3 regions of the Mesorhizobium sp. CA15 genome follow, and region 2 is predicted to be linked to each of the others. Evidence: predicted binding sites of a transcription regulator. Region 2 holds the regulator's gene; each other region holds the start of a gene.
What was found. Region 2 encodes LexA, which represses DNA repair genes until DNA is damaged. Its sites were predicted from a motif close to TGTTCNNNNTGTGTTCNG; they were not measured.
Positions count from the first base shown of each region.

Region 1: LB515_RS14140 (helicase-related protein) is a predicted target of LexA. The motif match lies at 1,791-1,808, and genes of this name have one in related genera.
Region 3: LB515_RS26360 (ImuA family protein) is a predicted target of LexA. The motif match lies at 2,095-2,112, and genes of this name have one in related genera.

Region 1 is NZ_JAIUHQ010000007.1:51,040-56,001, forward strand. It holds gene LB515_RS14130 (acetyl-CoA C-acetyltransferase) at 1-413, shown strand, start outside; gene LB515_RS14135 (beta-ketoacyl-ACP reductase) at 533-1,255, shown strand; gene LB515_RS14140 (helicase-related protein) at 1,974-4,962, shown strand, end outside.
Region 2 is NZ_JAIUHQ010000001.1:221,342-226,303, forward strand. It holds gene kynU (kynureninase) at 1-1,095, opposite strand, end outside; gene lexA (transcriptional repressor LexA) at 1,517-2,251, shown strand; gene LB515_RS01145 (ComEC/Rec2 family competence protein) at 2,288-4,753, opposite strand; gene gltX (glutamate--tRNA ligase) at 4,856-4,962, shown strand, end outside.
Region 3 is NZ_JAIUHQ010000025.1:51,385-56,346, reverse strand. It holds gene LB515_RS26375 (HpcH/HpaI aldolase/citrate lyase family protein) at 145-1,023, shown strand; gene LB515_RS26370 (DUF1737 domain-containing protein) at 1,053-1,259, shown strand; gene LB515_RS26365 (metallopeptidase family protein) at 1,513-1,950, opposite strand; gene LB515_RS26360 (ImuA family protein) at 2,135-3,205, shown strand; gene LB515_RS26355 (DUF6504 family protein) at 3,147-4,637, shown strand; gene LB515_RS26350 (error-prone DNA polymerase) at 4,634-4,962, shown strand, end outside.

The DNA of each region.
Region 1 (4,962 bases), on a different contig from region 2:
TGCTGATGACCGAGGCCGCGGCCGTGCGGCGCGGCATCACCCCGCTGGTGCGCATCGCCTCCTGGGCGACCGCCGGCGTCGATCCGGCAATCATGGGCACGGGGCCTATTCCCGCTTCGAAGCGGGCGCTGGAGAAGGCCGGCTGGTCGATCAAGGACCTCGACCTCGTCGAGGCCAACGAGGCGTTCGCCGCGCAGGCCTGCGCCGTCAACAAGGGCATGGGCTGGGATCCCTCGATCGTCAACGTCAACGGCGGCGCCATCGCCATCGGCCATCCGATCGGCGCTTCGGGCGCCCGCGTCTTCAACACGCTGGTCTACGAGATGCGTCGCCGCGGCGCCAGGAAGGGCCTTGCCACGCTGTGCATCGGCGGCGGCATGGGCGTTGCGATGTGCGTGGAAGCGCTGAACTGAGCGAATAGCGAATAGGGAGTAGCGAATAGGGAAAACGGCGTCGGCGCAGCAGGCTTCAATCCCCTACTCGCTATTCGCTACTCCCTACTCGCTCCTCCGATCAACAGGGAGGAGCACACATGACCAAAGTAGCAATCGTCACGGGCGGAACACGCGGCATCGGCGCGGCGATATCGGTCGCCTTGAAGACCGCCGGCTATTCGGTCGCGGCGAACTATGCCGGCAATGACGAGGCGGCCCAGAAATTCAAGGCCGAGACTGGTATCCCCGTCTACAAATGGTCGGTCGCCGACTACGAGGCCTGTGCCGCAGGCATCAAGCAGGTGGAGGCCGATCTCGGCCCGGTCTCCGTGCTGGTCAACAATGCCGGCATCACCCGCGACACCATGTTCCACAAGATGACGCCCGCACAGTGGAAGGAAGTGATCGACACCAACCTGTCCGGCGTCTTCAACATGACGCATCCTTTGTGGAGCGGCATGCGCGACCGCAAGTTCGGCCGCGTCATCACCATTTCCTCTATCAACGGCCAGAAGGGTCAGATGGGCCAGGTCAATTATTCGGCCTCGAAAGCCGGCGATATCGGCTTCACCAAGGCGCTGGCTCAAGAGGGGGCTCGCGCCGGCATCACAGTCAATGTCGTCTGCCCCGGCTACATCGCCACCGACATGGTCATGGCCGTGCCGGAAAAAGTACGGGAGTCGATCATCGCTCAGATCCCGGTCGGTCGCCTCGGCGAGCCGGAAGAGATCGCGCGCTGCGTCGTCTTCCTGGCTTCCGACGAAGCCAGCTTCATCACCGGCTCGACCATCACCGCCAATGGCGGTCAGTATTTCGCCTGACACCCCAGTAGGTCGCCCGACACCATTTATCGTCAAAGGCGGCTCCGGCACCGGAGCCGCCTTTTTGTTCGCCGGCAGGCCGGCGCGACACCTTGCCTCAATTCGGCACGCAAAAGTTAACGGCCGCAGCCACGCTTTGTGCATAACCGCTGCGACAAGCTGTGAATCCTCGGTGGGCAAGCTGTGGATAACACCATATCTAGGGGTGAACAAACCAGGAAAACCGCCGGATCGCTGATTCGTCGCCGATTCGTTCCGGCTTTGGCCGGAAAGTTAACAGTGGACGGTGCAAACGTCACCGAACTCGTTAAAAGCGATTAAGAAAAATCAACAATTTCATAAACTTGAAGTCTGCCCTCAGGTCGGGCCTGACCATTGCCCGGCAAAGCTTAACGACAACCCGGGTCCGGCCGAGGCCAAGCAGGAATTGGGCCAGTTCAGCGATTCAGCATGTGGTGAGACTTACCGTCAAAAAATCCACATATAGCCGTGAACAAAACCTGAATCAGAACGAGTCACCGATTCGTCGCTGATTCGTTCCAGACTCGTTCCAGCTGTTAACAAGCAGCCGATTTTGGCTGCTCCCTCCGGCATAGCCACTTCGCGAGGGAACATTCCGCTTTCGCTTCACGCCCGAAGTCCCTATGTGTCGCCTGTCACACGCGGCGGCAGCGCCGTGCTTCAGACTACGGGCGGCAGAAACCTTATTTCCGAGCCGATGAACATCCAGCCGAAACACTCCCAGCCGCTGATCCTTTCGGGCCGCGACGTGACGGCCGTACTGGGCCCGACCAACACCGGCAAGACGCATCTCGCCATCGAGCGCATGGTCGCGCATGAGACCGGTGTCATCGGCTTGCCGCTGAGGCTGCTTGCCCGCGAAGTCTATGCGCGCGTCTGCGAGAAGGTTGGCGCCCACAAGGTGGCGCTGATCACCGGCGAGGAGAAGATCGTGCCTGCCGGCGCGAAATATTCGGTCTGCACCGTCGAGGCGATGCCGCGCGAGACCGACGCCGCCTTCGTCGCCATCGACGAGGTGCAGCTCGCCGGCGATCTCGAGCGCGGCCATATCTTCACCGATCGCATCCTGCATCTGCGCGGCCGCCAGGAGACGTTGCTCCTGGGCGCGGCCACCATGCATGGCATCCTGCAGCGCCTGTTGAAGGGCGTGTCAGTGGTGACGCGGCCGCGGCTGTCGCACCTTGCCTATGCCGGCTCGAAGAAGCTCACCCGGTTGCCGCGGCGCACGGCGATCGTCGCCTTCTCGGCCGACGAGGTCTATGCGATCGCCGAGCTGATCCGCCGCCAGCAGGGGGGTGCTGCCGTCGTGCTCGGCGCTCTTTCCCCGCGCACCCGAAATGCCCAGGTGGAGATCTTCCAGTCCGGCGATGTCGACTATCTCGTCGCCACCGACGCCATCGGCATGGGCCTGAACCTCGACCTCGATCACGTCGCCTTCGCTCAGAACCGCAAGTTCGACGGCTATCAATACCGCAACCTGACCGCCGCCGAGCTTGGCCAGATCGCCGGCCGCGCCGGCCGGCACCTGCGCGACGGGACGTTCGGCGTCACCGGCCAAGTCGACCCGTTCGACGAGGAACTGGTCGCCAAGATCGAGGGGCACGATTTCGATCCGGTGAAGGTGCTGCAGTGGCGCACCGCCGATTTCGACTTTTCCAGCCTCGATGCGCTGAAGCGCTCGATTGAGGCCAATGCGCCGGTCGAAGGCTTGACCCGGGCGCTGCCGGCCGTCGACGCGCAGGCGCTGGAACAGCTGTCGCGCGACGGCGACATCCGCGATTTGGCCACCGGCAAGGAGCGCGTGGCGCTGCTTTGGGAAGCCTGCGCGCTCCCCGACTATCGCAAGATCGCGCCGGCACAGCATGCCGATCTTATCGCCTCGATCTATATGGACCTTGCGCGTCACGGCCATGTCGATGAGAATTACATGGCCGAGCAGGTGCGGCGCGCCGACACGACGGAAGGCGATATCGACACGCTATCGCACCGGATCGCGCAGATCCGCACCTGGACTTTCGTCTCCAACCGCCCGGGCTGGCTGGCCGATCAGCTACACTGGCAGGAAAAGACGCGCGAAATCGAAGACAGATTGTCGGATGCGCTGCATGAGCGGTTGACGAAACGCTTCGTAGACCGCAGGACTTCCGTCCTCATGCGGCGCCTTAGAGAAAATACCATGCCTGAAGCCGAAATCAGCCCGTCCGGAACCGTCCTCGTCGAAGGCCATCACGTCGGCGAGTTGCAGGGGTTCCGCTTCACCGCCGACCAGAGCGCCGGCGGCGAGGACGCCAAGGCGGTGCGCACCGCCGCCCAGAAGGCGCTCGCGGCCGAGTTCGAGGCGCGCGCCGAGCGCTTTGCCGCCTGCGCCAATGGCGACCTGGCTTTGGGCTCGGACGGCGTCCTGCGCTGGATCGGGGCGCCGATCGGCACGCTGGTCGCCGCCGACGAGGCGCTGAAGCCGCGCCTGGTTCTGCTTGCCGACGAGCAGCTGACCGGCCCCGCCCGCGACAAGGTCGCGGCGCGCGCCGAGCGTTTCGTCAATTTCCAGATCGAAACGCTTTTGAAGCCGCTGGTCGACCTGAAGAATGCCGACCAGCTCGCCGGCATCGCGCGCGGCATCGCCTTTCAGCTGGTCGAGCATTTCGGCCTGATCAATCGCCGCGACATCGCGGAGGAGATGAAGTCGCTCGACCAGGAAGGCCGCGCAGCGCTTCGCCGCCTCGGCGTCCGCTTCGGCGCCTACCATGTCTTCGTGCCGGCGCTGATCAAGCCGGCGCCGGCTGGCCTGGTGACGTTGCTGTGGGCGCTGAAGAACGACGGCAAGGACAAGCCCGGCTTCGGCGATGTGGTGCATGCGCTGGCTTCCGGCCGCACCTCGGTCGTTATCGACCCGACCTTCGACAAGACCTTCTACAAGCTCGCCGGCTACCGCAATCTCGGCCGCCGCGCCGTGCGCGTCGATATCCTCGAGCGGCTTGCCGACCTCATCCGCCCGGCGACCAACTGGAAGCCCGGCCTCGGCCAGCGTCCGGACGGCGCCTATGACGGTCACGCCTTCATAGTGACGCCGCCGATGATGTCGATCCTCGGCGCCACGGCCGACGACATGGAGGAGATCCTGAAAGGTCTCGGCTATCGCTCGGAGGCCAAGCCGGCCGCCGAGGTTAAGGCGAAGCTCGACGCGCTGGACGACGCCGCCCGCGAAGCGGCAGCGGCCAAGCTCGCCGCGGATAATGCCGCGCGCGCCGCGCGGGAGGCAGAGGCACAAGCCGCGGCAACTGATACGGTCGCGGAGGCAACGGTCGAGGGCTCGGAGCCGGCTGCCGCCGAAGCTCCGGCTGAAGCCGTCGCGGAAGTGGCAGCGGAACCTGCCACGGCAGAGCCGGCAGAAGCTGCGGCCGCGGTTACGGAAGAGCCCGCCGCTGTGGAAGGCGCCGCAGCGGTGGACATGGCGGCAGCGCCCGAGCCGGCCGAAAGCGCCGACGCTCTTACCTCCCCCCAACACCAGGTGGAGGATAGTGCCGGCGGCGATGCGCCAGCCGAAGCCGAGGAACCAAAACCTGTGCTCCTGTGGCGCCAGGCGCGTTTCGACCATCAGCGTCCGCGCCATCGCCACGAAAACCGTCGCGACAATCGCCCTCGCGGCGCCCAGCCCGCGCGCGAGGCAGGCGCCGCAAGCGGTCAGC
Region 2 (4,962 bases):
GCCGATCACGCCGCGCTCGATCAAGGCGCGCATCACCTGGTAGCCATTTGAATGGGCGAACGACACCTGGCTGCCGCGTTCTGCGCCTGAGCGCGGGCTCTCCAGCTCAAGACCGAAGCCGCCGCATTTGGCTTCGACAAGCCGGATGAACAGGTCCGTCAACGCGACGCTTTTTCTCCGCACGGCCCTGATGTCGACATCGTTCCACATATCCAGCGCGCCTTTCAGCGCGCGCATCGACAGCACCGGTTGCGTTCCGCAAAGGAACCGCCGGATGCCCGTGCCCGCGGCGTAGCCCTGCTCGAACGCGAAAGGCCGGGCATGGCCCCACCAGCCGCTGAGCGGCTGGCGAATGTCGCCGTGGTGGCGGTTCGCGGCGTAGATGAAGGCCGGTGAGCCCGGTCCGCCATTGAGATATTTGTAGGTGCAGCCAATAGCGAAATCGGCATTCGAGCCGTCGAGATCCACCGGCAGCGCACCCGCCGTGTGGCAGAGGTCCCACACGATCAGCGCACCGGCTTCATGAGCCTTGCGGGTGAGCGCCGCCATGTCGCGCAGCCGGCCGGATTTGTAGTTGACGTGGTTGACCAGGATGACCGCGACGCGATCGTCAACCAGTTCCTCAATCGTCGGGGCATCGGTGCCTTCGAGCCGCAGCACCGTGCCGAGCCGCGTCGATGCGACGCTTTCCGCCATGTAGAGGTCGGTCGGAAAGCTGTCGCCCTCGGCAACGATCACCGAACGCTCGGGCCGCATTGCAAGTGCCGCATGCAGGACCTTGTAGATGTTGATCGAAGTCGTGTCGCAAACGACCGTCTGGCCGGGTTTCGCGCCGATCAGCCGTCCTAGCTGGTCACCCAGCTCGATGGGCATATCGAACCAGCCGGCGGTGTTCCAGGCGCGGATGAGATCCCGCGCCCATTCCTGCCTCGCGGCAGTCTCGATCTCGCTGAAGGCGTCTACCGAAGCAGCGCCCAGCGAATTGCCGTCGAGGTATATGACGTCTTCCGGCAAGACGAAGCGATCGCGCATGGCGCGCAGCGGATCCGCGGCATCCATCGCCTCGACTTCGGCGAGATCAGGAATTCCCCTCATTGTGCTGCCGCCTCCATTTCGATCTGGCCAAGGGGGTTTTCTCACCACCGTCGGCGACAGGGCAAGAACCTTTGGTCCTATGTTAGCTGGTCCATAGACGGCGAAGACTGCGGATCGGAACTTCGCCAAGGTTGGCATTTTGGGTTCGTTTCGTTCACGGTGCCACGCGCTTACGGTAGAGCCAACCACGGCTTCGTGATCGTGGCGGGTTGTATTTCAGCGTAAGGGGAACTCCAAAATCGAGCGAAATCAATGCCGCTGCCCCAGGAGGGGCAGCCGGCCGTCACCGGATGCGACATTGTTTCGGCAGCCTTAACAAATTCACTAAACTTTAAACGGTTGCGGAACACAACTGGAACAGATAGTGTTTGTTCTGGGTTTGTTTTTCTGATTCTGGTTTCAGAACCCGTGGGGGCCGCCGATGCTGACGCGCAAACAACATGAACTCCTGATGTTCATCCATGAACGCCTGAAGGAGAGCGGGATTCCTCCATCATTCGATGAGATGAAGGAGGCGCTCGACCTTGCCTCCAAGTCCGGCATCCACCGGCTGATCACTGCGCTGGAGGAACGTGGCTTCATTCGCCGGCTGCCGAACCGGGCGCGCGCGCTGGAAGTGCTGCGCCTACCCGACTCGATCGCGCCTGGCCTGAATGCCGCGAAGAAGTTTTCGCCGAGCATCATCCAGGGCGGCCAAGGCAATCTCAGTCGCCAGGTCAAGCCGACGACGCCATCGCGCACCCCGACGCCAAGCAACGACGACGAGGCCGCGGCGGCCGTATCCATTCCGGTGATGGGCCGCATCGCCGCCGGCGTGCCGATTGACGCCATCCAGCACCAGACGCATTCGATCTCGGTGCCGCCGGACATGATCATGGGCGGCGAGCATTACGCGTTGGAGGTCAAGGGCGACTCGATGATCGAGGCCGGCATCTTCGACGGCGACACCGTCATCATCCGCAATGCCAACACCGCAAGCCCGGGCGAGATCGTGGTGGCGCTGGTCGACGATGAGGAGGCGACGCTTAAGCGTTTCCGCCGCAAGGGTGCCTCGATCGCGCTCGAGGCCGCCAACCCGGCCTATGAGACCCGGATCTTCGGACCGGATCGGGTCAAGGTTCAGGGCAAGCTCGTCGGACTTATCCGCCGCTACTGAGCAGAACTGCCCGGCCTTCTTCGCCCGGACGACAATCTATTGGGCCGGTGCGGCGGCTGGTTTTTCCGGCTGCTTATAGGGCGCCAGTCCCCTCGCCTCGCGCGTGTATTTCCGCTGCTCGTGCCAGGGTCGGTATGGTTCTACGACCGCGTAGCGGACGGTTGGCCGCGCGGTTGCCGATTGCGGATCGAAGAAAACGGCGGCGCTGCCGTCGCGCGCCAGCTGCCGCTTGGTGACGACGAGCACACGCGGATCGCGGCACGGGTTATAGGCCGTGGCGTCGTTGATGACGATGAGGTCGGCGAAGCCGCAGGCCGGCCGGGCGGTGTCGCGGGTCTCGGCGAGCGCGACGATCGCGCCGGAAGGATGCCGACCGATGCAGAGATCGCCGCTGCAATAGAAGGGCGAGCCGGGCGGCAGGTCGACGGGATCGGCAATGTCCAGCGCATCTTTGGCGAACCTTTCCGGCGGCACGATCTCCTCGGCTTTCAGCGCCCGTTTCCAATTGTCGGTGGTGAACTCGTTGGAGCGTTCGCGATTGACGGCAAGCTCGCCGCCGCCGATCGGCATCGCCACCAGATGCGCATCCTCCGAGATAAGCACGTCCGGTGTGCGGACATGCGGAATGGCCAGCAGCGCAGCGAGCGCGAAAGGAACGGCGGCAAGCCTCAGCCAGGTGGTAGCCATGGTCGCGATGACCAGCGCGACCGTCGCCAGCAGCACCGACTGGATCGAGATCAGCCCCACGGCGTCGACCGGTGAGCGCTCGGAAATCCATGCCGAAATGGCGATCATCGCCGTCAGGCCTTTGCCCATGACAAAGAGGAAGGGACCGTCTAAGCCGAAGGGCATGGCCAGCGCGCTCAGCACGGCGAACGGCATGACGACCAATGAGACGATCGGCATGACCGCCAGATTGGCCAGCAGGCTGAGCGGCGACACCCGCTGGAAGTGCCAGATGGCAAACAACAATGTTGCGCTGCCCGCGATGAGCGACGTCACGGCGGCGCCACCCGCTCCAATCGCCAGTTTTCGCGATAAGAACCCGAGAAACGAACGCTTTGCCGGCGGCGCGGTCGTTTTGCCGGCGCGATAGTCGGCAAAGCCGGCATAGGCGCCGACCAGGGCGGCGGTGGCGGCGAAGGACATCTGGAAGCTCGGGCCGACCACTTCATGCGGCGAGACCAGGATGACGGCGATGGCAGAGATCGCCAGGTTGCGCATGGTCAGCGCCGCGCGGTCGAAAAGCACGGCGACCAGCATCACGCCAAGCATGATGAAGCTTCGCTCGGCCGCCACCACGATGCCGGAGATCACGAGATAGGCGGCGATCGACGCCAGCGCGATGCCAGCGGCATATTTCTTCACCGGCCGGCGCGACGAGAAGTCCGGAAACAGCGCGAAGGCGCCGCGCAAAAGCACCATGATCGTGCCGGCGACCAGCGCCATATGCAGGCCGGAGATCGAAATGATGTGGTAGATGCCGGTGCGTCGCATCGACTCGTTGATGGCTTCCGGAATGCCAGCACGAACGCCGACGATCAGCGCCGCCGCGATCTCGCCCTCGGAACCGCCGATGCTGCTCCTGATGTGGTCGGCAATCCCCTCGCGAGCATTTTCTATGGCCGATGCCACGCGCGCGCCAAACGGCACCTCCGTTGGCGCACTCGGGGTCGGCGCGACAAGTTTCGGATCGCCCAGGAAAAAGCCGCTGGCGCCTATGCCGGCAAAATAGCTGTCGAAGGAAAAGTCGTAGCTGTCCGGCCGAACAGGACCTGTCGGCGGCAGCAGCTTGGCATAGCCGGTCAGCATCGACCCGGCCGACATGTCGGACGGGATCCTGCGCGCCGACAGCCTGATGCGGTCCGGCGCGTAGCGCAGCTTCGGACGCTCCGTGGATATCAGATCTATGGTGAGCCGGACACGGCCGTTGGCCATCGCCTCGGCGGTGACGAGGCGGCCCGTCAGCCGTGTCTGGATTTCGGAACCCAGCATCGGGGTCGCCATCCGCCAGGTCTCCACCTTGGCCGCAAGAAAGCCCAAGGCGCAGAAAAACGCCGCCATGAAGACAAGGTGCGTTCTGTGCCGGGAACGCGAGACCGCCGCGCAGACCGCCATCAGGGCGACCGCCGCAAGCGGCCTGTAGAGGTCCGGCTCGGCGCTCAGCGAGAAGTAACAGATCACGCCGGCTGCCAGGAACACCGGCACCAGCAGGAAGCCCACGCCACGGTCAAGCTCGATCTCCATGGCGACGGCGATGCCTCGGCGCAACGCAGGAAGCGAAGCGCGGCCAAGCTGTTTGCGGATTCGGCCTACGGTGTCTATTGACGAGGCTGGCTGAAGCGCACCGGCACCGGGCGGCAGAAGCCCGGCTGGTAGACGGAGTTCCGGAAGCGAAACCGGCGCTTCTTCCGCAGGCGCGGCATGGGCAAACATCAGGCGCTCGCTGACGCCAGCTGTCGTTTCCCCGCCCTCCCTCACGCCCCGGCCACGTCCAGCCATCGGGTCTGCCCCTTGCGCCCCAGACCGCCTATGCTACATGAACGCCGGTCGCGTGGAAGTCTGCGCGAAACATGCATTTTTCAGCGCTTCCTCGAGAGTTCCATGTCCGACAAGGTCGTCACCCGTTTTGCCCCCTCGCCTACAGGTTACCTGCATATCGGCGGGGCGCGCACGGCGCTGTTCAACTGGCTCTATGCCAAGCACACCGG
Region 3 (4,962 bases), on a different contig from region 2:
ATTGGCGTTTCCTCGCCCCCGCAAAGCGGGGGAGAGGTGGATCGGCGCGCAGCGCCGAGACGGAGCGGGGGCTGGCGCCGCCATATGCGATTGTCCTGTCCCCTCCGCCTTGCCTCATCCGCCATCACCCGGCATAGATCGGCGATGGCTCAAGAACCCTACCGCCCGCGCCGTTCGGTGCTCTACATTCCCGCCTCGAACGACAAGGCGCTCGCCAAGCTCGGCTCCCTGGCCTGCGACGCCGTCATCATCGATCTCGAGGACGCCGTCCTGCCCGCCGACAAGAAAGCCGCGCGCGACAAGGTCGCCGGCATTCTCGCCGGGCGCGAACGGCGCTGCGAGATGGTGGTGCGCATCAATCCTTTGGCCAGCGAATGGGGCACCCATGACTTGTTGGCAGTGGCCAAGGCCGAGCCCGACGGCATTCTTCTGCCCAAGATCGCCACGCCGCGCGACATCCTCGAGGCCGGCGACCTGCTCGACGACAATTTCGCGCCGGACAGCGTGAAACTATGGGCGATGGTCGAGACGCCGAGGGCGCTGCTCAACATCGGCGCCATCGCCGAACTCGGCCGCGATCCGGCTTCGAGGCTGGCTTGTTTCGTGACCGGAACGAATGACCTGGTGAAGGCGACCGGCATCCTGGCGACGCCCGACCGACGCTATCTGATGCCGTGGCTGATGCAGCTGGTGCTTGCGGCGCGGGCCGGCGGTCTCGATGTCATCGATGGCGTTGCCAATGATTTTCGCGATCTCGACGCTTTTGCCCGCGAATGCGCCGACGGGGCCGCCATGGGCTTTGACGGCAAGTCGCTGATCCATCCCGCCCAGATCGAGCCGGCGAACCGCGCCTTTTCGCCGTCGCCCGAGAGGCTGGCTGCGGCCCGGGCGATCAAAGATGCGTTCGCGCGGCCCGAGAATGCCGGCAAGGGCGTGATTGCGCTGGACGGCAGCATGGTCGAGCGGCTGCATCTGGCGGAAGCCGAGAAACTTCTGGCGAAGGCCGCGATCATCGGCGCATGATGCGCCGGTCTTCAAGATAGGCTCGATAAATGAAACTCTACCGCTTTCTGTCCGGTCCGGACGATTCAACTTTCTGCCACAAGGTGACGGCAGCCCTGAACAAGGGCTGGCACCTGTTCGGCTCGCCGACCTATGCCTTTGACCAGCAGACGAAGTCGATGCGCTGCGGCCAGGCCGTGGTGAAGGACGTCGAAGGCCAGGACTACGGCCCGGACACCAAGCTCAGCGACTGGTAGGAAGGGAGGCAACCCCTACTTCGTCATTCTAGGGCGGAGCAGGAGCGAAGCTCCGTCGCGAAGACCCTAGAATCCATGCCGGGACCTGAGCCGAAAGGCGCAGCGAGTCAGAATATAGGGGACGTTTGCGGGTGTCGGGCGGCAAGCGTTCCGTTCTGCACCGCGGGCTTGGTGCTGATGGAATGGCATGGATCCTAGGGTCTACGCGCGTCGCTTCGCTCCTTGCTTCGCCCTAGGATGACGAGGTGCGTGCTCAGCCTGCCGCCGCCTGCTCCGCCGCCTCCTCGATCCGCTCCATGTCGTCGTCCGACAGGCCGAAATGGTGGCCGATCTCATGGATCAGCACGTGGGTGACGATGTCGCCCATCGTCTCTTCATTCTCGGCCCAGTAGTCGAGGATGGCGCGGCGGTAGAGCGTGATGCGGTTTGGACCTTCGCCGGTCTGCGGGTTCCAGCGCTCGGCGATGCCGCGCCCCTCGAACAGGCCGAGCAGGTCGAAGGGCGTCTCCAGCGACAGATCGTCCATGATCTCGTCGGTCGGGAACTCGGCAATCTGGATGATGATCTCGCCGGTGAGCTTGCGGAACTCGTCCGGCAGATGGGCATAGGCCTCCAGCGCCAGAAGCTCCATCTCGTCCATCGACGGCGAGAGCTGGTCGTGCCAGGTGCGGGTCTTGTAGATGCGGGCCATGAAATGTCCTTTAATCCCGGCATATAGGCTTTCACGCCGATTGAGGCAAATGGACCGGCTGGGGTGTTCGCTTTCAGGGTAAAAGGCGAAGGAATAAATTCCTTGCGACTCTGCTTGACTCTTCCGGGCGCCTCTGGAATCTATAGGAACATAACAGGAACAATTGCTGCTGGAAGTGAACGTCATGGCGATGAGTGCCGTGGCGCGGGACACTGTTTTTGCCCTGCGCCGCCAGATCGCGAAGATCGAGGGAACGCTGCCCGAGCGCCTGCAGGCGCCCTCGGGGTGCGCGCCCGAAGCAATTCCAGGAAAAGTGCGAAGCAGTTTTCCCTCCGGAATGGCGCAAAACCAAACATCCAGCGATGCCGCCGGGCCGGACATGACGATTGTCCGGCGCGGCCTTGCCGTGGCTTCGGCGGATGCCTTCCTGCACACCGGCATCGATAGGCTCGATGCAGCGCTTGGCGGCGGCCTGCCCAAGACGGCGCTCAGCGAAATCCATGGCCTGGAGACCCGCGATGCCGGCGCCGTTGCCGGCTTCGCGCTCTCGCTTGTAAGCCTGGTCCTCAGGGAGAAGCAGGGTTTGCCGATCCTCTGGGTCGGCACGGCGGAAATCTTCCACGAGGCCGGCATGCCCTATGCCAGGGGCCTTCATGCCCTGTTCGGCATCGAGCCGGGGCAATTGCTGTTTTCCGAGGCGCCGAAGCTGCTCGACGCGCTGTGGATCGCCGAGGAGGCGGCCCGCATGACGGCCTTTGCCGCGGTCATCCTCGAGATCCGCGGCAGTCCGCGGCTTCTCGACCTCACCGCCACGCGCCGGCTGCATGCGCGGGCCCGGAGCGCCGGCCGCCCGCTGCTGTTGCTGCGCCAGGCCGGCGAGGCCGATCCCACCGCCGCTCCGGTGCGCCTCATCGTTTCGGCGGCGCCCGCGGCAAGTCGCGAGACCCTCGCCGGGCCGCTCGCCGGCTCGATCGGCCGCCCCGCCTTCAAAGTCGATATCGGCAAGAGCCGCACGGCCCTGCCTGGACAGTTCACACTGGAGTGGAACCCCGATGAGCACGCTTTTGCAGAAAGAACAGAGAATTCTGTCGCTGTGGTTCCCGCATCTGGCCGCGGAGCGGATCCTGCGCCAGCGTCTGGGGCGGTCCTGGCGTTCCCGGCCCTCGCATCGCCTGCCGTCGCTTCAGCCGCCGCTGGTGATCAGCCATCGCGACAACAACACCCAGCGCATCGCAGCCCTCGACGAGCGGGCTGAGGCGCTCAGATTGAAGCGCGGCATGGGCATCGCCGATGCGCGCGCCATGCATCCCTCGATCGATGTGGTCGAGGCAGACCCGGAAGCCGACCGCCGCCTGCTCGAAGGCCTTGCCGACTGGTGCGACCGCTACACGCCGCTGGTGGCGATCGACGGCGAGGACGGGCTGTTCCTCGACGTCACCGGCTGCACGCATCTGTTCGGCGGCGAGCGCGCCATGCAGGACGAGATCCTCGCCCGCTTCTTCCAGCAGGGCTTCGATGTCCGCGCCGGGCTGGCCTCGACGCCGGGCGCCGCTTGGGCGGCGGCGCGCTTCCATGGCGATCGCATCGTGGCCGGCGGCGAGGAGGAGGCGCTGCTTTCGCCGCTGCCCTTGTCGGCGCTGCGCATCGCGCCGGAGACCCGCGCCAGCCTGGAAAGTGTGGGCCTGCGCACCGCCGGCGCGGTGATGGCAGCACCCCGCGCGCCGCTCGCCCGCCGTTTCGGCGCCACCTTGCTTCTGCGCCTCGACCAGGCGCTCGGCCGCCTCGACGAGGCCGTGTCGCCGCGCCTTCCCGTCGCGCCGCTCTCGGTCGAGCGCCATCTTGCCGAGCCGGTCGTGCTCACCGACGACATCGAGCGGCTGGTGAGCCGGCTGGCGATCGCCTTGAAGACCGACCTCGAACGCCGCGGCGAGGGCGCAAGGACGCTGGCGCTGCTTCTCTTCCGCGTCGATGGCGCCGTCAACCGCATCGCCGTCGGCACCTCGCGCCCGATGCGCGAGCCGCGGCTGATCCAAAGATTGTTCCATGAGCGGCTCACCGCGCTGGAGCAGAGCATCGACGCCGGCTTCGGCTTCGATCTCGTGCGGCTGTCCGTGCTGTCGGTCGCGGCCTTCGACTTGGCTCAGGGCGACCTCACCGGCGAGACCGACGACGATGACGCCGACATCGCGCTCTTTGCCGACCGCGTCCGCGCCCGTCTCGGCGAAGCCGCCGTGCTGAAGCCGGTGGTCGTCGAAAGCCATCTGCCGGAACGCGCCGTCAAAACCGTACCTTTCGCCGAAGCGCCGCAAGGACGCGCCCCGGCGGCCGGACGGACGCCGCCGCCCCGAACAGCGCCACCGATGACCGTTTACCCGCCGGAGCGGCCGGTGCGCCTGTTCCGCTCGCCCGAGCCGATCGAGGTGCCGGCGACCGAGATCCCGGAGGGCCCGCCAATGAATTTCCGCTGGCGGCGCGCGCTCTATCGTGTCGCCCGCGCCGAGGGGCCGGAGCGCATCGCCGCCGAATGGTGGCGCCAGCTGCCCGGCGAGAAAGAGGCGCCGACCCGCGACTATTACCGCATCGAGGACAGCGAGGGGCGCCGCTACTGGCTCTACCGCCAGGGTCTCTACAGCAGCGCGCCGCAGGCCGCGCCGCCACGCTGGTTCATGCATGGGGTGTTCGCATGAATGCGCTGACCGTCATCCCCTATGCCGAGTTCGGCATAAGCTCGAATTTCTCCTTCCTGCGCGGCGCTTCGAAACCCGAGGAGCTGGTGGTGACGGCGAAGTTCTACGGTTTTGCCTCGATCGGCCTTGCCGACCGCAACACGGTCGCCGGCGTCGTGCGCGCCTGGCAACAGGCCAGGGTGGAAAAGCTCGCCTATCATCCCGGCTGCCGCCTGGTGTTTGGCGACGGCACGCCGGATATCCTCGCCTATCCCCGCGACCGCCAGGGCTGGGGGCATCTCTGCCGCATGCTCACACAAGCCAATCTGCGCGACGAAAACGAGAA